Regions from separate parts of the Mesorhizobium japonicum MAFF 303099 genome, predicted to be linked through region 1. Evidence: predicted binding sites of a transcription regulator. Region 1 holds the regulator's gene; each other region holds the start of a gene.
What was found. Region 1 encodes PhoB, which activates phosphate uptake and scavenging genes when phosphate is short. Its sites were predicted from a motif close to TGTCATNNANCTGTCAT; they were not measured.
Positions count from the first base shown of each region.

Region 2: a site for PhoB is predicted at 2,195-2,211, ahead of MAFF_RS11695 (acid phosphatase). Genes of this name have one in related genera too.
Region 3: a site for PhoB is predicted at 2,809-2,825, ahead of MAFF_RS18805 (PhoX family protein). Genes of this name have one in related genera too.
Region 4: a site for PhoB is predicted at 2,671-2,687, ahead of MAFF_RS31940 (LTA synthase family protein). Genes of this name have one in related genera too.

Region 1 covers NC_002678.2:2,992,180-2,996,856, reverse strand. The annotation lists gene pstA (phosphate ABC transporter permease PstA) at 1-216, shown strand, start outside; gene pstB (phosphate ABC transporter ATP-binding protein PstB) at 213-1,016, shown strand; gene phoU (phosphate signaling complex protein PhoU) at 1,042-1,749, shown strand; gene phoB (phosphate regulon transcriptional regulator PhoB) at 1,769-2,458, shown strand; gene MAFF_RS15630 (ROK family protein) at 2,471-3,721, opposite strand; gene xylF (D-xylose ABC transporter substrate-binding protein) at 3,995-4,677, shown strand, end outside.
Region 2 covers NC_002678.2:2,172,369-2,177,045, reverse strand. The annotation lists gene MAFF_RS11705 (cytochrome b) at 1-1,098, shown strand, start outside; gene MAFF_RS11700 (cytochrome c1) at 1,126-1,983, shown strand; gene MAFF_RS11695 (acid phosphatase) at 2,256-2,951, shown strand; gene MAFF_RS11690 (alpha-hydroxy acid oxidase) at 3,125-4,270, shown strand; gene MAFF_RS11685 (nuclear transport factor 2 family protein) at 4,288-4,677, shown strand, end outside.
Region 3 covers NC_002678.2:3,626,960-3,631,636, forward strand. The annotation lists gene MAFF_RS18795 (flavin-containing monooxygenase) at 1-371, shown strand, start outside; gene MAFF_RS18800 (hypothetical protein) at 384-608, opposite strand; gene MAFF_RS18805 (PhoX family protein) at 742-2,745, opposite strand; gene MAFF_RS18810 (hypothetical protein) at 3,018-3,716, shown strand; gene MAFF_RS18815 (response regulator) at 3,804-4,466, opposite strand; gene MAFF_RS18820 (sensor histidine kinase) at 4,463-4,677, opposite strand, start outside.
Region 4 covers NC_002678.2:6,493,810-6,498,486, reverse strand. The annotation lists gene fabF (beta-ketoacyl-ACP synthase II) at 1-232, opposite strand, end outside; gene MAFF_RS31955 (acyl carrier protein) at 267-503, opposite strand; gene fabG (3-oxoacyl-[acyl-carrier-protein] reductase) at 703-1,440, opposite strand; gene fabD (ACP S-malonyltransferase) at 1,500-2,447, opposite strand; gene MAFF_RS31940 (LTA synthase family protein) at 2,693-4,654, shown strand.

The sequences.
Region 1 (4,677 bases):
GCACCGCTTCTGTTTACGGCGCTGAACAACCAGTTCTGGTCGAGCAATCTCAACGCGCCGATGGCCAGCCTGCCTGTCACCATCTTCCAGTTTGCTCTCAGTCCCTACGAGGAATGGCAGCAGCTGGCCTGGACCGGCGCACTCATCATCACATTGACGGTTCTCGCGCTCAGCATCTTTGCGCGCAGCCTGACCGGACGCAGAGAGGACAAATGAGCCAGATGTTGTCTCCAGACATGACGATCGCCGCCGAGGCGGTGACCAAGGCCAAGATCGAGGTCAAGAACCTCAACTTCTACTACGGCCAGTCGAAGGCGCTGAAGGATATCACGCTATCGCTGCCCGAGCGCAGCGTCACCGCCTTCATCGGCCCGTCGGGTTGCGGAAAGTCGACGCTGCTGCGCGTCTTCAACCGCATCTACGAGCTCTATCCCAAGCAGACCGCCGAGGGCCAGGTGCTGCTCGACGGCCAGAACGTTCTCGACCGTTCGCAGGACCTCAACCTGCTGCGCACCAAGATCGGCATGGTGTTCCAGAAGCCGACGCCGTTCCCGATGTCGATCTACGAAAACATCGCTTTCGGCGTCAGGCTCTACGAGAAGATCAGCAAGGCCGAGATGGACGGCCGTGTCGAGCAGGCGCTGAAGCGCGCGGCACTGTGGACCGAGGTCAAGGACAAGCTCAATGCCAGCGGCCTCAGCCTGTCGGGCGGCCAGCAGCAGCGGCTGTGCATCGCCCGCACCGTGGCGGTGAAGCCGGAGGTCATCCTGCTCGACGAGCCGGCCTCGGCGCTCGACCCGCTGTCGACCGCCAAGATCGAGGAACTGATCGACGAGCTGCAGGCCGACTACACGATCGTCATCGTCACCCACAACATGCAGCAGGCGGCGCGCGTGTCGAAGCAGACGGCCTTTATGTATCTGGGCGAACTGGTTGAATTCGACCGCACCGAGAAGATCTTCACGTCGCCTCGCGAGAAGCGCACGCAAGACTACATCACCGGCCGCTTCGGCTGATCGCACGCATACGAGGACCAGGATCATGGCCGAACACACAGTCGCAGCCTTCGACGAGGATCTCGGACAGATCAGCAGGCTGATCAGCGACATGGGCGACCTCGCCGGCTCGATGGTCGGCGGCGCCACCAAGGCGCTTCTGAATTCCGACAATGCTCTCGCTCAGCGCGTCGTCTCCGACGACGCCATCATGGATGCGCGCCAGCGCGAACTCGACGACCGCGCCATCACGCTGATCGCCAAGCGCCAGCCTATGGCCGACGACCTGCGCCATGTGGTCGGTTCGATCCGCATGGCTGGTGACCTCGAACGCATTGGCGACCTTGCCAAGAACATCGCCAAGCGGGTCGGCACTGTCGGCCTCAGCGCCACGCCGCGCGACCTGTCGCATTCCATCGACGCCATGGCGCAGCTGGTGCTGATCCAGGTGCAGGGCGTGATCGAGGAGTATGCGGCGCGCGATGCCGCGGCACTGGCGAAGCTGCGCGCCGACGACGAGCGCATCGACGTCAAATACACCTCGGTCTTCCGCGAATTGCTGACCTATATGATGGAAGATCCGCGCAACATCACGGCCTGCACGCATCTGTTGTTCTGCGCCAAGAATCTCGAACGCATCGGCGACCACGTGACCAATATCGCCGAGAATGCGTACTATGTCCTGACCGGCACGCAACTGCCCGCCAACCGTCCAAAACAGGACGAGACGGCGATGTCGGCGCCGGCGGCCTGAGCGCAGGGGTAACCAATCGATGATCGCACCACGCATCATGGTGGTGGAGGACGAGGAGCCGCTCGGCGTGCTCCTCCGCTACAATCTGGAATCGGAGGGTTACCAGGTCGAGGTGGTGACACGCGGCGACGAAGCCGAAATCCGCCTGCAGGAGAACGTGCCCGATCTCCTGGTGCTCGACTGGATGGTGCCGGCGGTGTCCGGCATCGAACTCTGCCGGCGCCTGCGGATGCGGCCCGAGACCGAGCGGCTGCCGATCATCATGCTGACCGCGCGGGGCGAGGAAAGCGACCGTGTGCGTGGGCTCTCCACCGGCGCCGACGACTATCTGGTCAAGCCGTTTTCGACGCCGGAATTCATGGCTCGCGTGAAGGCGCTGCTACGCCGCGCCAAGCCGGAAGTGCTGTCCAGCGTGCTCAAGGTCGGCGACATCGTGCTCGACCGTGAATCACACCGGGTCTATCGCAAAAAGAGCGAGATCCGGCTCGGGCCGACTGAATTCCGCCTGCTCGAATTCATGATGCGTCATCCCGGCCGCGTGTTCTCGCGCAGCCAGCTGCTCGACAATGTCTGGGGCGAGACGATCTACATCGACGAGCGCACCGTGGACGTGCATGTCGGCCGCCTGCGCAAGGCGGTCAACAATGGCCGCATGCCGGATGTTATCAGAACCATTCGTGGGGCGGGCTACGCGATCCGCGAGGATTGAGCACGACCTGAATCAGGCGACGTTTTTCTTCGCGGCAAGGCCTGCTTTCGTTTGCACGCCCGGCGCGAAAATCTCCTGGTCGACAAAGGTCAGCGCGCGCATGGCGCAACCTTCGCGGATCAGCGGCAGTTCGTTCGGTTCGGTGTCGAAGGAGATCGATTCCGAGTGCTGGCCACCGGCGGTCTGGGCGATCGCCTCGCGCAATGCCGGCTCGATCAGGTCGAAGGCGGCGGCGCTGACGCCGACCATGGCAACGGGTGCTGGATCGATCAGCGCAAACAGGCTGCCGAGGCCGTAGCCCAATGCCTCGCCGGCCTTGCGGTAGGCTTCGCGCTCGGGTCCGTCGCGTTCGCGCGCCGTCGCGGCCAGCGCCCGCATCTGCGCGTCGCTGACATCGGCCACCGGCTCGGTGTCCTCGCTGAGCTGCCTGGCGTTGCGCCAGATGGCATAATTGCCGGCATAGGCCTCGACGCAGCCGCGCCGCCCGCAGCGGCAGAGCGCGCCGCCCGGCCGATGGATCATGTGGCCGAACTCGCCGCCCGAGGAATGGGTGCCGGTGAACAGCTCGCCCTTCAGCACCAGCCCCATGCCGATGCCGTGCGACAAAAGGATGGCGATGAAGTCGTCGCGGTAGCGCTCGGGATCGCGCCAGCGCAGCGCCACGGCCATCATGTTGCAGTCGTTTTCCATGGTTGCGGGGATGCCGAACTCGGCTTCGAGTATGTCGGCGAAGGCGATATCGGTCTGCGGCGTGATCGGCGACCACAGCATCGCCCGGGCCTCGGTGTCGGTGATGCCCTGGATCGCCAGCGCGATGCGGGCGACGCTGCGCACGTCGATGTCGGGATCCTCGAGACGCCGCCTTACGATGGCCACGCACTCGCCGATCAGCGCCTCGCGCGACATGGTCAGCGTATCCAGCCGGCGCTGTTCTTCCGATATCACCTGGCCGGCATAATCGATGACGGCGACGGAGAGGAAGTTCAGCGACAGCACCACGGTCATCACTGCCGCGGCCTCCGGGTTAAGGCCGAGACCGACCTGCGGCCTGCCGCGTTTCAGCGCGCCGGCCTCGCTCGGCTTTCCCTCGGCCAGTATGCCTTCGCCGATCAGGTCGGAGGAAATCGCCGATATGGTCGAGTGGCTGAGGCCGGTGGTCGCGGCGATCTCGGTGCGCGAGGGCCGACCGGCCCGGCGCACGGCGGCAATCACCATGGCGCGGTTGCGCCGGCGCAGATCGTCGTGGCGGATTCCGACCGACATGTTTCTCACATCCTCCCCGTCGCCGCGGTTCTTCCGGTCCTCCCTCGAACGCTGCCGGCGACACGATCAAATACTGGCAGAAGCGGCCCGTCCTGTCATTTATTTATTCCGAGGCTCGAAAAAAATTCATAAGGACATCAAAATCCCTCAGAATCGTTGTTGACAGCGTTCCGGTGTTGGATCAGTGTTTTTTCGAGGCTCGAAAAAATAGAGCCTCTGTGCCGGCCTTCGGGCCAGTTTGGTCGCGCCATACGCGGCGCAGGGAGGAATATCATGAAGAGATTCACAGCCGCCATCCTGGCGGGTGTCGCCATGTCGCTGACGCTGGCGTCGGTCGCGCAGGCGAAGGACAAGGTCATCGGCGTTTCGTGGTCCAACTTCCAGGAAGAGCGCTGGAAGACCGACGAGGCCGCCATGAAGAAGGCCATCGAGGCCGCCGGCGACAAGTACATTTCCGCCGACGCGCAGTCCAATCCTGGCAAGCAGCTTACCGATGTCGAGAGCCTGATCTCGCAGGGCGCCAATTCGCTGATCATCCTGGCGCAGGATGCCTCGGCCATCGGCCCGGCCGTGCAGAAGGCGCTGGACGAAGGCATTCCGGTCGTCGGCTATGACCGCCTGATCGAGAACAAGGACGTCTTCTACCTGACCTTCGACAACAAGGAAGTCGGCCGCTTGCAGGCCAGCGCGGTGTTCAAGGCCAAGCCGGAAGGCAACTATGTCTTCATCAAGGGCTCGGGCGCCGATCCGAATGCCGACTTCCTGTTCGCGGGCTCGATGGAAGTGCTCAAGGCTGCCATCGACAGCGGCAAGATCAAGAATGTCGGCGAGGCCTATACGGACGGCTGGCTGCCCGCCAACGCCCAGAAGAACATGGAGCAGTTCCTGACCGCCAACGACAACAAGGTCGACGCGGTCGTCGCTGCCAATGACGGCACCGCCGGCGGCGTCGTCGC
Region 2 (4,677 bases), 820 kb from region 1:
TATACGGCCGACACCAATCTCGCCTTCGGCTCCGTCGAAAAGATCATGCGTGACGTCAATTCCGGCTGGCTGTTGCGCTACATGCATGCCAACGGCGCCTCGTTCTTCTTCATCGCTGTCTATATCCACATCTTCCGCGGCCTCTATTACGGCTCCTACAAGGCGCCGCGTGAGTTGCTGTGGATCCTGGGCTGCATCATCTATCTGCTGATGATGGCGACCGGCTTCATGGGCTATGTGCTGCCATGGGGGCAGATGAGCTTCTGGGGCGCCACCGTCATCACCGGCTTCTTCAGCGCCATTCCGCTGATCGGTGACTGGATCCAGCAGCTGCTGCTTGGCGGCTTTGCCGTCGACAATCCGACGCTGAACCGCTTCTTCGCGCTGCACTACCTCTTGCCGTTCATGATTGCCGGCGTCGTCGTTCTGCACGTCTGGGCGCTGCATGTGGTGGGCCAGTCGAACCCGACCGGCATCGAGGTCAAGTCGAAGACCGACACCGTCGCCTTCACCCCCTACGCGACCATCAAGGACGCGTTCGGCATGATCGTGTTCCTGTTCTTCTTCGCCTATTTCGTCTTCTACCTGCCAAACTATCTCGGCCATCCGGACAACTACACGGTCGCCAACCCGCTGAAGACCCCGGCCCATATCGTTCCGGAATGGTACTTCCTGCCGTTCTACGCGATCCTGCGCGCCATCACCTTCAACATCGGGCCGATCAATTCCAAGCTCGGCGGCGTGCTGTGCATGTTCGGCGCCATCGCCATGCTGTTCCTGGTGCCGTGGCTCGACACCTCCAAGGTGCGCTCGGCGGTCTACCGGCCCTGGTACAAGCTGTTCTTCTGGCTGTTCGTGGCCGATGCCATCCTGCTGGGCTGGCTGGGCTCGCAGCCGGCGGAAGGCAGCTATGTGTTCATGGCGCAGATGGCGACGCTGTTCTACTTCGCCTTCTTCCTGGTCGCGCTGCCGGTGCTCGGCCTGATCGAGACGCCGCGCAGGCTGCCGAACTCGATCACCGAGGCGGTGCTCGAAAAGAACAAGGGCGGCAGCGGGCATCCGGCGGGCGCCACGGCCGCGCCAGAGACCAAGGGCTGAGCGGTAGAGAATCTAAGGGGATTTGGCATGAAAAAGATTCTCACCTCGCTGGCGCTGGTTGGCCTTGTGGCCGCCGGCACCGCAGCGTTCGCGGCCGAAGAGGCGCACAACGCGGCGGCACCCACGCATTTCCCGATCAACGAGCCGAAGGAAATGAGCTGGAGCTTCACCGGCCCGTTCGGCACCTATGACAAGGCGCAGCTGCAGCGCGGCCTGAAGGTCTACAAGGAAGTCTGCTCGGCCTGCCATTCGATGAACCTGGTGGCGTTCCGCACGCTGTCGGACCTCGGCTACAACGACGCCCAGATCAAGACGCTTGCCGCCGAATACACCGTCCATGACGGCCCCAACGACGCCGGCGACATGTTCGACCGCCCCGGCAAGCCATCCGACCATTTCCCGGCGCCGTTCGCCAATGAGCAAGCCGCCGCTGCCTCGAACGGCGGCGCGGCCCCGCCGGACATGTCGCTGCTGGCCAAGGCACGCGGCGTCGAGCGCGGCTTTCCGCAGTTCGTCTTCGATATCTTCACCCAGTATGACGCGGGCGGCCCCGACTACATCCATTCGCTGCTGACCGGCTACGATCAGACGCCGCCGGCCGGGATGGTCATTCCCGAGGGCACGCACTACAACCCATACTTCATGTCCGGCGTGTCGCTGAAGATGCCCAAGCCGCTCTCCGACGGCCAGGTGACTTATGATGACGGTTCGCCGCAGACCGTCGACCAGTATGCCCGCGACGTATCAGCCTTCCTGACCTGGGCGGCCGAGCCGCACATGGAAGCTCGCAAGAAGATGGGCTTCCGCGTGCTGGTGTTCCTGCTGCTCTTCGGTGCGCTGGTCTATCTGACCAAGCGCAAGGTGTGGGAAGGCGTCGCGCACTAAAGTATGCCGATATTCAGGTGATGCCGGCCTGCAAATGCCGGCATCCTGCGCTTCCGGTGCTCACGTACTTCAAGTACGCTCCGCTCCGGTCCTCGGAAGCCACCATTTTCGGCTCGGCCTGACCTGAATCTCGACATACCTGGGCTGCCAAGCTAATACGGTCACGAAAGGGCGCCGAAAGGCGCCTTTTTGCATTTCAGACGACAGGCTGTGTCACATGGCCGTCACCGCCAACAGCGATCCTGCGTCATTGCCACCAAAGGATCGCACCCATGAAGAGATACGCATCGCTGACTGCTGGTCTGCTGTTGCTGGTCATCGGCTCGGCCGCCCAGGCCGAAGACGCTAAACCCTTCGTCACAAACAAAGACATCGACCTGACGATGATCCTGCCGCCGCCGCCGGCAAACGATTCGGCTCAGACCAAGGCCGAACTTGGCGAGGTGCTGACGCTGCAGGTGACGCGCACGCCCGAGATGGTGGCCGGCGCCGTTGCCGACTCCGAGGAGAATGTCTGGCGCTTCGCCAACGTGATGGGGCCGAATTTCAACAAGGAGAAGCTACCAAAGTTCAGCGCCTTCTTCGATCGCGTGGTCGAGACCGAAGGCGCTGTCGTCGATCCGGCCAAGGATGTCTGGAAGCGCCCGCGTCCGCATCAACTCAGCGACCTCGTCAAGCCGGTGGTCAAGTTGTCGAGCTCCGGCTCCTGGCCGTCCGGCCATGCCACGGTCGGCACCATGATGGGCATCATCCTTGCCGACATGGTTCCGGAGAAGCGCGCCGAGATCATGGCGCGCGCGGCCGAATACGCCCACAACCGTGAGATTGGCGGTATCCACTACGCGTCGGACGTCGAGATGGGCAAGATCTCCGGCAGCGTCATCGCCGCGGTCCTGCTCAACCGGGATGACTTCAAGGCCGAATATGAAGTGGCCAGGGCCGAGCTTCGTTCCGATCTCGGGATGTAGTCTTCGTCAGCAGTCGATTTCGAGGGAGGGGCGCTTCGGGGCGCCCCTTTTTTGTGCTTGGCCATGCTCTGCGGCAGTTCCGCAATTAGTCCGTTGGCATGGCGCCATCGGATTGATATTCGACGCATCGAGGGGCGGCAAAGGCTGACCCGCCACGGCCTTGGAAATCGATGATGCGACTCAACGACTGTCATAACTTCTCAGATTTCCGCCGCATGGCGCAGCGAAGGCTGCCGGGGCCGATCTTCGACTACATCGATGGCGCGGCCGACGACGAGGTCACCTATCGCCGCAACACCGAAAGTTTCGAGACCTGCGACCTCGTCCCCAACGTGCTGCGCGGGGTGAATGAGATCGACATGTCGGTGACGGTGATGGGGCAGAAGCTGGCGATGCCGTTCTACTGCTCGCCGACCGCCCTGCAGCGGCTTTTCCATCACCAGGGCGAGCGCGCAGTGGCCAAGGCCGCCGCCAAATACGGCACCATGTTCGGTGTCTCCTCGCTTGGCACCGTCAGCCTCGAGGAGGCTCGAAGCATCAGCAGCAGTCCGCAGGTCTACCAGTTCTATTTCCACCGGGATCGCGGCCTCAACCGGGCGATGATGCAGCGGGCGAAGCAAGTTGGCGTCGAGGTGATGATGCTGACCGTCGACAGCATAACGGGCGGCAATCGCGAGCGCGACAAGCGCACCGGCTTTGCCATTCCCTTCAAGCTCAACCTCGCGGGGATGGCGCAGTTCGCGCTCAAGCCGGCCTGGGCGATCAATTATTTCACGCATGAAGGGTTCAAGCTGCCGCAGCTCGACGAGCATGTCGACATGGGCGGCGGCACGATGTCGATCAGCCGCTATTTCACCGAAATGCTCGATCCGTCGATGACCTGGGACGATGTCGCCGAGATGGTCAGGCAGTGGTCGGGGCCGTTCTGCCTCAAGGGCATCATGTCGGTCGAGGACGCCAAACGCGCCGCCGAGATCGGCTGCAGCGGCATTGTGCTTTCCAATCATGGCGGCCGGCAGCTGGACGGGTCGCGGGCGGCATTCGACCAGCTGGCCGAGATCGTCGAGGCCGTCGGCGACCGGATCGATGTCATCATGGATGGCGGCGTGCAGCGCGGCACACATGTGCTGAAGGCCCTCTCGCTCGGCGCCAAGGCGGTCGGCATCGGCCGTTACTATCTGTTTCCGCTGGCGGCGGCCGGCCAGCCGGGTGTCGAAAGGGCGCTTGAACAGATGCGGGTCGAGATCGAGCGCGGCATGAAGCTGATGGGCTGCAGTTCGATCGGACAATTGTCGCGCCAGAATCTCCGATTTAGGTAATCTTCGCGGAGGGTGCCATGCCGGACAGCCAAAGCAGCAGTGATCGGGACGCCATCAGGGCGATCATCGTCCGCCAGTTCGCAAGCCTGAGCTGGAGCGAGGAGCACGCTCCCGGCTGGGATGATTTCACCGGCGATTTCCTGGCCGGTGCCAGCCTGTTCCCCGCCGCCCGTCCGGCAAAGCCGATGGCAGTCGGCGATTTCGTCGATCGGATGCGCAGGCTCTCGGACACGTCGCTCAGGACATTCGACCAGGCTGTGCTCGGCCTCCAAATCACGGTCTTCGGCAACATCGCGATCGCTGCTGTTGGGGCCGAGATGACCGAGAACGGGGACGAGACCAGCCGCTCGGTGGAAATGATGCTGCTGGTGAAAAGCGAGGGGCAATGGAGGATCGCTGCCCAGGCA
Region 3 (4,677 bases), 630 kb from region 1:
GCCTGACCTCCGACTACACCGCGATCGCCGCGGACGACGGCGCCGTCGACGCCATCAAATCGGGCAAGATCACCGTGGTGCCGGCGATACGGGAATTCACCCGCGACGGCGTGATCCTGGCCAATGGCAGCCTGGTCGATCCCGATATCGTCATTGCCGCGACGGGCTATCGCACCGGGCTGGAGCGCATGGTCGGCAATCTCGGCGTGCTCGACGGCAAGGGTGTCCCGCTCTTCAACGGCGGGCAAGCCGACCCGAAACTGCCCGGTCTTTGGTTCACCGGCATGCGGCCGAGCATTCGCGGCTGCTTCGCCAATGCCGCCATACTGGGCAAGGCGATCGCCAGGCGGATCGCCGGAGCCGGCCGCTAGCGACTTCGCTTCTCACGCTGATTTCGGCTCCAGCCGACGGAAACCGACGGCTTCCATCAGCATCTCCTCGTCGACCATGCCGGCATTGTGGAGCGCGAGCAGGTTGAGGGCGATCTCGCGCGCTTCCGGCGATTCGGGCCGTGCTTCGCGCCGCAGGCAGGCTTCGTCAAAGACGCGCTGCAGCCTGGCGATGTCGGCGGGCTTCAGCAGGCCGCGGTCATAGACTGACTTCGACATAGCGGTGGTCTCCTGGGAACGACCTAGGGCGCTACCAGTAAATTGCCAATCTTTCCCGGAGCTTGAATAGATTCACGCCGAAGGAGGGGCGGTGGCAAACCGAAGCCCTCCCTCGATATTTGCGGACCCGATATCAGACCGCGATCTTGCCGCCGCCCTGCTTGGTGATGGCGACGACCGACGGCCGCACCGGCATTTCGGGCTTGAAGTCCGGCCAGCGCGTTGACAGGTCTTCATAGTAGGACGGGCGGCCAAAGCCTTCCCAATCCTCGCCGCCATCGCCCGGATGCTGGACCGCGACGAAGGCGGTCTGGTCGTCGGGCGCAAACAGCGGGCCGCACATTTCGGCGCCGATCGGCACGCGGAAGAACAGTTTTGATGTCGCCCGCGCAGCCCCCTCCGTGTCGACCGCCCACAGGCCGTCGGTGCGGCCGGTGGCCTTCGGGCCCTGGCCGTCGGTGGCGACCCACAGGCGCCCGGCCGAATCGACCGCGCAATTGTCGGGCATGCCGAACCAGCCATTGGCCGTCGTCGCCGTCGAGAAGGTGGCGCCGACATCGGCAACCGCCGGATCGCCGCATTTCAAAAGCACTTCCCATTTGCCTTTGGTGGCCGTGAAATCGCCGTTGGTCTCGGTGATCTCGATGATGTGGCCGAAGGCATTTTCGGCGCGCGGGTTGGCGGCATCGACCTGGTCGGCCTTGCGCTTCGAATTGTTGGTCAGCATGACATAGACCTTGCCGTTGACACCATTGGGCTGGATGTCCTCGGGCCGGTCCATCTTGGTGGCGCCGAGCAGATCGGCGGCGCGCCGCGTCTCGATCAGCACGTCGGCCTGGCTGCCAAAGCCGTTTTCCGCCGTCAGCGGTCCCTGGCCGAAGACGATCGGAAGCCAGTCGACCGTGCCGTCCTCGGCGAATTTGGCGACATGCAGCGTGCCTTCGTCGAGCAGGTCCTTGTTGGCGGCATGGTCATTGGCGTTGAAGGCGCCCTTGGTGACGAATTTGTAGACATAGTCGAAGCGCTCGTCGTCGCCGAGATAGAAGACGACGCGGCCGTCCTTGGCGACGATCGATTCGGCGCCCTCATGCTTGAAGCGGCCCATGGCGGTGCGCTTCCTCGGCGTCGAATTCGGATCGTTGACGTCGACCTCGACAATCCAGCCAAAGCGATTGGGCTCGTTAGGTTCCTTGGCGAGGTTGAAGCGGTCGTAATGCGCGCCCCATTCATAGGCGCCTTCCGGAATGCCGAGCCGCTTGTAATTGGCGGCTTCCTTGTGGCCTTCCGGCAGTTCGCCGGAGAAATAGCCGTGGATGTTCTCCTCGGCCATCACATACGTGCCCCACGGCGTGACGCCGCCGGCGCAATTGTTGAACGTGCCGAACACTTTCGTGCCGGACGGATCGGCATTGGTCTTGACGCGGTCATGGCCGGCGACCGGCCCCGACAGCGCCATCTCGGTGGTCGAGGTGATGCGGCGGTTGCGCTTGCCGTCGCGCACCACCTGCCATTTGCCTCCCTCCTTGCGGATCTCGACAATGGTGCCGCCATGCGCCGCCATCTCGACATCGACCTGCTCCTTCGAGAGCGGTGCGACCTCGGCCTTCTTCTTCCCGTCCTTCTCGACGATCGAAACGATGCCCGGGAACATCAGATGCGGGTTGGTGTATTCGTGGTTGACCACGAGCAGGCCGTGCTCGGCCGAGCCGTCGATCGCGATATAGCCGACATAGTCGTTGTTGTAGCCGAACTGCCTGGCCTGCGCCTCAGCCGACTGTTTCGTCGGGTCGAATTCCGGCGAATCGGCAAACAGCGGATCGCCCCAGCGCAACAGCACGTCGGCGTCGTAGCCCGGCGCGACATGATGCTTGTCGTCGATGCCGGCCTCGAGCTCGTCGAATTTGAAGGCCGAGCCTTCCGCGGCGCGTGCATCGTCGGCGGCGATCATGGCCAGCGGGCCGACCGTCGCGGCGATCGCCGAGACGGCGAGCGATCCCTTCAGGAATCCCCGGCGCGAGAACCGCGCGGCGATGATGTCGCCCATGGTGCGGTTGTCGGTGGGGTTGATGGCCGGACTGTCGTTTTCCTCGAGCAGGCTGGTGCGGAATCGGGTGTCGGGGGAGCGATGGTCGGTCACGGAGGGCCTCTGGCTTTGGAGTGGCTGGAGCTTGTTGCCTGTTCGACCCCTTACGTCAGACCGATCACATTTTCGTGACATCATAGCGGCTCCGCAGCTCCGCGCGAGGCGGTTGTCACCGTGACATCGGACTTTGGTCCAATCTTGCGCTGGCAAAAGTCCTGGAGGACAAACGCAACGGTCGGAGGTCGCTTCCGGCCAACACATCTTTCGGCGATGTTGCTGGTTGCAACGTTGGGGTGGGCGCGCCGGCTCAATCGACGGAGATCAGGATGCACGGATCGATCACGGCCCGGTGTCGCCGGCTGACGCTCGTTTCGGCGGCTGCTCTGGCGCTGACCATCATTCCCTATCGAATTTCCCTGCACGGATCCGCTCCCGGAATCGACGCCGCATCGGCACAGGCCGCCAAGGGCGGCAATGGCGGCGGTAACGGCGGCGGCAATGGCGGTGGCAACGGCGGCGGCAATGGCGGCGGCAATGGCGGTGGCAACGGCGGCGGCAATGGCGGCGGCAATGGCGGTGGCAACGGCGGCGGCAACGGCGGCGGCAATGGCGGTGGCAATAGCGGCGGCAACGGCGGCGGCGATAGCGGCGGCAACAGCGGTGGCAACGGCGGCGGCAATGGCGGCGGCAACAGTGATGGCAATGGCGGCGGCGATAGCGGCGGCAACAGCGGTGGCAACGGCGGCGGCAACAGTGGCAACAGCGGTGGCGGCAATTCCGGTACCGAAGGCGGTGGTGAAACCTCGGGGTTGGGCAAGGGTCAGGTCGACAAAGGCGTCAGCCATGTCAACGGCACGACCGGTGACAAGGTCGAGGTGAGCGACAACAAGATTACAGTCACACACCCCGACGGCATCACCGAAAAGATCGAGAACGGCCGTTTCAAAATGAAGGATGCGCTGGGTCGCACGATCATCGATCGCCGGGCCACGCCGGCCGATGTCAGCCGTCTAAAAGCCTTGTGAAACTGGTTTAGTTTTGACGCAATTCCCAAGGGAAAACGCTACGCGTTTTTCCCGGGAAGGCCGTTCCACACTTTTCCTGGAATTGCTCTAAGGGCGGTTTCTGTCCCGCTCGCGGAATTCGCGCATCATGAGAGCCGCTTCGGTGCGGTTTCGCACATTGAGTTTCGACAGCACCCCGGTCATGTGGTGCTTGACCGTTTTCTCCTGCAGCTCCAGGCGCAAGGCGACCTCCTTGTTTGAGAGCCCCTCCGCCACCAGCCGCAGGATTTCAGTTTGCCGTTCGGTCAGTTGCCGCAACCGGTCCGCCGCGCCGTTGGCAGATTGCGGGGACTGGAGATCGGAAAGCAGCCGCGCCGACAGCGTCGGCGAAAGATAGCTCTCGCCGGCCGCCACATTGCGCAGGATTTCGGCAAGCGCGCGCGATCCGACACCCTTGAGGATATAGCCCTGCACGCCTGCGTTCAGCGCCGTGGTTACGTCGGCATTGGTCTCCGACACGGTCAGCATGACGATCCTCTGGGCGGGATGGACGGCAAGGATGCTTGCAACCGCGGACAGGCCGCCGCCCGGCATGGAGATATCGAGCAGCAATATGTCAGGCTGCATCGTCGAGGCGATGCGTTCGGCATCTTGCGCTGTCGCGCCTTCGCCGACGATCTCGAAACCTCCGATCTCCGACAGGCTGCGCGTCACGCCTTCGCGAAACAGCGGATGATCGTCGACAATAGCGATGCGGATAGTGCCAATCATGCTTGCTCCTCGACCGAAAGACTGATCACCAATCGCGTGCCTTGCGCTCCGGTCACGGTCTCGAACTGGCCGCCAATGCTTTCGACCCGCTCCCTGAGGCCGGCGAGCCCCAATCCGTCGACCCGCGCCGGATCGAAACCCGGCCCGCCATCCGACACTTCGACAAAAAGCCTGCCATTCTTCATCCCGGCCCGCACCGCCTGATCCTTGG
Region 4 (4,677 bases), 3.5 Mb from region 1:
CACCGATCTTGCGCAATTCCTTCGGCTCGAGCACGGATTCAGGATTGAAGGTGGCATTGCTGCCGTCACCACGCGGAACGACGTGGGCGATCTTGCAGGCAAGATCCTCCACCTCGAACTCGGTGATGCGCTTGGCCGCGCTGCGGCCGGTCAGAAGTTCCTTCCAGCTGTGCTCGAAGCCCATGCCGAATGGCGACAACAACCCAAGGCCCGTGACGACGACACGCCTCATCGCAGGTCCTCCCCAGTGATGACTGCGGAAAGCGTCAGGCCGAAGCCTTGTCGATGTACTTCACCGCGTCGCCGACGGTCAGGATGGTCTCGGCCGCGTCGTCGGGAATTTCCACGCCGAACTCTTCTTCGAACGCCATGACGAGTTCGACCGTGTCGAGGCTGTCAGCGCCCAGATCATCGATGAAGCTCGCCTGCTCCGTCACTTTGTCGGCATCGACGCCAAGGTGCTCGATGACGATCTTTTTGACGCGCTCTGCGGTGTCACTCATTTGGGGCATCCTCGTCTTTTGTTTGTCTGTCTTCGTTAGCGGGCAGAATGCCGCTAATCAAGCTGAAAGATGGTCCTGCCGGAAACGCAACGGCTACGAACCGGTTTTTGCCCGAACCGCCGGGTTGCGGGCCGCATTACACGAAAAATGGCTGAGGTCCAAGGCGAAATGGTCTCTTTTCACAGCCCCGCCACATCCGTCAAATCATGGCCATGCCGCCATTGACATGGACGGTCTGGCCAGTGACGTAGGCGGCTTCGTTGGAGGCAAGGTAGGCGACGGCGGACGCCACCTCGGCACCCGTTCCCATGCGGCGCGTTGGAATCGCCGCCATGATCGCCTCTTTCTGCTTGTCGTTGAGCTTGTCGGTCATCGCCGATTCGATGAAGCCCGGAGCGACGCAGTTGACGGTGATGTTGCGGGTGGCGATCTCCTGCGCCAGCGATTTGGAGAAGCCGATCATGCCGGCCTTTGAGGCGCAGTAGTTGGTCTGGCCGGGATTGCCAGTCACGCCGACCACCGAGGTGATGTTGATGATGCGGCCATGACGGCGGCGCATCATCGGATGGGTGAGTTCGCGGGTCAGCCGGAAAACGGCGGTCAAATTGACCTCGATCACGGAGTCCCAATCGGCGTCCGACATGCGCACGAACAGGCCGTCCTTGGTGATGCCGGCATTGTTGACCAGGATGTCGACGCCTTCGAGATCGGCCTCCGCCTTCTGGCCGAGCGCCTTGACCTCGTCGCGGTTCGACAGATTGGCCGGGAACAGTTTGACCCGATCGCCGAGTTCGGCCGCCAAGGCCTCCAGTTTCTCGATGCGGGTGCCGTGCAGGCCGACAATGGCGCCTTGCGCATGCAGCACGCGGGCGATCGCCTCGCCGATGCCTCCCGATGCGCCGGTGACGAGCGCCTTGCGGCCGGTCAGTTCGAACATTTTCGTCTCCTGATCTGAGAAAACACCCTTCACACGGGTGGGGTCAAATCGCCAGTGGATTATGCGAATGTGGCCAGCGCGGCCTCGACATCGGCCGGCGTGCCGACGGCCGATGTCGCGATGTCGCGGTTGATGCGCCGAGCCAGGCCCGACAGCACCTTGCCGGCGCCGATCTCGTAAAGCGTGGTGACGCCGTTGGCGCCGAACCATTCGACTGTTTCGCGCCAGCGCACGCGGCCGGTGATCTGCTCGACCAGGCGCCGGGCGATCTCGTCGGGATCGCTGGTCGGGGTCACCGTGACGTTGGACACCACTGGCACCCCCGGCGCATGCTTCGTCACACCGGCGAGCGCCTCGCGCATGACATTGGCAGCCGGTGCCATCAGCGCCGAATGGAAGGGCGCCGAGACCTGCAGCATCAGAGCCCGCTTGGCGCCCTTTTCGGTGCACAATTTGGCAGCCAGCTCGACCGCGGCCTTGGCGCCGGAGATGACCAGCTGGCCGCCGCCATTGTCATTGGCGATCTGGCAGACCTTGCTGGCCCCTTGCGCGGCCTCGATGCAAGCGGCTTCGACATCTGGCTGCTCCAGTCCGATGATCGCCGCCATGGCGCCCTCGCCGGCCGGCACCGCCGCCTGCATGGCGTTGCCACGAATGCGCAGCAGCCGGGCCGCATCGGCGACGGAAACGAAGCCGGCTGCGGCAAGGGCCGAATATTCGCCCAGCGAATGGCCGGCGACATAGGCGACCTTGTCCTTCAGCGAAAAACCGCGCGCTTCCAGCGCCCTGATCGCCGCCAACGAAACCGCCATCAGCGCCGGCTGCGCATTGGCCGTCAGCGTCAAGGTCTCCTCCGGACCTTCCCAGATCAGCTTCGACAGGTTCTCGCCGAGCGCGTCGTCGACTTCCTGGAAGACCCTGCGCGCCTCGGGAAAGGCATCGGCGAGGTCCTTGCCCATGCCGACAGCCTGGCTGCCTTGTCCCGGAAAGGTGAATGCGACGGCCATGCGAGGGCTCCCGAAGACTGGTTTTACTTGGCTGATAACACGAATTTTCCCTGCCTGTGGCGCAAGGCGGGCCGCCAAGTCAAGCCCGGTTCACCCCGGACCCAGCTCCGAACCGTGCGCCGAGTGCCTGTTCCAAAAGGCTTTTTGGCGATCACTCCTGATGAAAACCGCTCACGAATCGTTTGCTGGCTCTTCTTATTTCCGCCACAGGCGCTAGCTTTGCGTGACAATTATATGACAATCGCGTGACTTGGGTTGTCGCTGGGTGGGAAGTGAAAGTGGCAAAGAGTTCGAAACGCGCGGGTAAAGCCGTGCCTCAATTCCTGGAAGACGATCCGTCCACCGGCTATCTGCCGGGCCGGAGATGGCCGGTCGTCCGTTACGGGCTGATAAGCCTGGCGATCTCTGCCATCCTGGTGTTTGCCATCGAACTGATCGTGCGCGGCGACTTTGCCGGCACCGTTTCCTTCTTCCTGCAGCCGCTCAAGCCGGGCTGGACCACCATCGTTGTGTTCGCGCTGATCCTCATCGGTCTCGACGCCTTGCTGGGACGCAGCCATCAGAGCCTGATGATCGTCGCGCCCTTGACGCTGGCGCTGGCCTTTGTCGGCCATCAGAAATCGCATTATCTCGGCGATCCGCTCTACCCGACTGACTTTCTCTACGCTCGCCAGATCTTTGCGCTGCTGCCGCTTCTGGTGCGTGAGCGGCCGATGACCGCGCTCGCCATGGTCACCGGCATCATCGCCGGCCTGTCGCTGCTCGTCTATGGCTGGCGGCTGTGGCGCCGCAAGGTTCCAGCGCTCAGCCACAAGGGCCGCCTTGCCCGGCTGACGCTGGCGGTGCCGCTGCTCGCCTTCTTCGTCTCGATCATGGACTATGCCACCTTCTCCTGGACCAGGGACCGGCTGCAGATCATCCCGATCATGTGGGACCAGAAGGAAAACTACGCCTCCAACGGCTTTGCGCTCGCCTTCGCGCTCAACGTGCCGATGGCGCATGTCTCGGCACCGCCGGGCTATACGGACAAGGCGATCGCGGCGATCGACCGGCCGCAGATGACGGCCTCGGTGCCCGATGAAAAGCCCGACATCATTATCGTCATGAGCGAATCCTTCTGGGATCCGACCAAGCTGCCAGGCGTCACCATCACGCCGGATCCGATTCCCACCGTGCGGGCATTGCGTTCCGGTTCGATGTTCTCGCCTGAATTCGGCGGCATGACCGCCAACATCGAATTCGAGGCGCTGACCGGCTTTTCCAACGCTTTCCTGCCGGCTGGCAGCATCCCCTACCAGCAATATGTGCGCACGCCGACGCCTTCCGTGGCGACCTTCCTGAAAAGCGAAGGCTACAGGGCGCGCGCCATCCATCCCGGCACCAACTGGTTCTGGAACCGTGGCGCGGTCTACGCCGATTTCGGCTTCGACGATTTCAAGTCGGAAGAGACGCTGCCGCCCATGGAAAAGCGCGGACCGCTGGCATCCGACGCGGCGATGACCGACGAGATCATCCGCGAAGCCGGCGCCAGCGACGACCCGGTGTTCTTCTTCGCGGTCAGCCTGCAGAACCATGGCCCCTACGAACCGAACCGTTATTACAACCCGACCCACGCGGTGCAGGCGCCGATCAGCCAATGGGCGCGCGACTCGCTGTTGAGTTATGCGGAAGGTTCAGCCGACGCGGACCGCGGCCTTGAACGTCTGATCGAATGGGCCAAGAAGCGGGAGCGACCGACGATTGTCGCCTTCTTCGGCGACCATCTGCCACCGCTGGGGCCGGTCTATGTCGAAACCGGCTTCCTGAAGGACAATGTCGCGCCGCGCAAGGAGCCGACACCGCAAGCCGCCCTTGACCATCACGAAACGCCACTGATCATCTGGTCGAACCGTTCCGGTCCGGTCGCGGACCTCGGCACGGTGAGCCCGGCATTCCTGCCCTATCATATCCTGACTGCCGCCGGCATCACCCATCCCTACTATACGGGCTTCCTGGGCGAGATGCGGGAACGCTACCGGGTCGTCGACCGCAACCTGCTTCTGACGCCGGCCGGCGCGGCCACGCCCGACTGGTCGCGCCAGAAGGAGATCGACCCGGCGATCCGCGATTTCCAGCTCATCCAGTACGACATGATGTTCGGCAAGCGCCACGCGGCGCCCGACTTCTTCCCCGAGACGGTCGACAAGGTTGTCGCTCACATGAGTTGAGGGGTGATCCTTAGAGGTGCCTG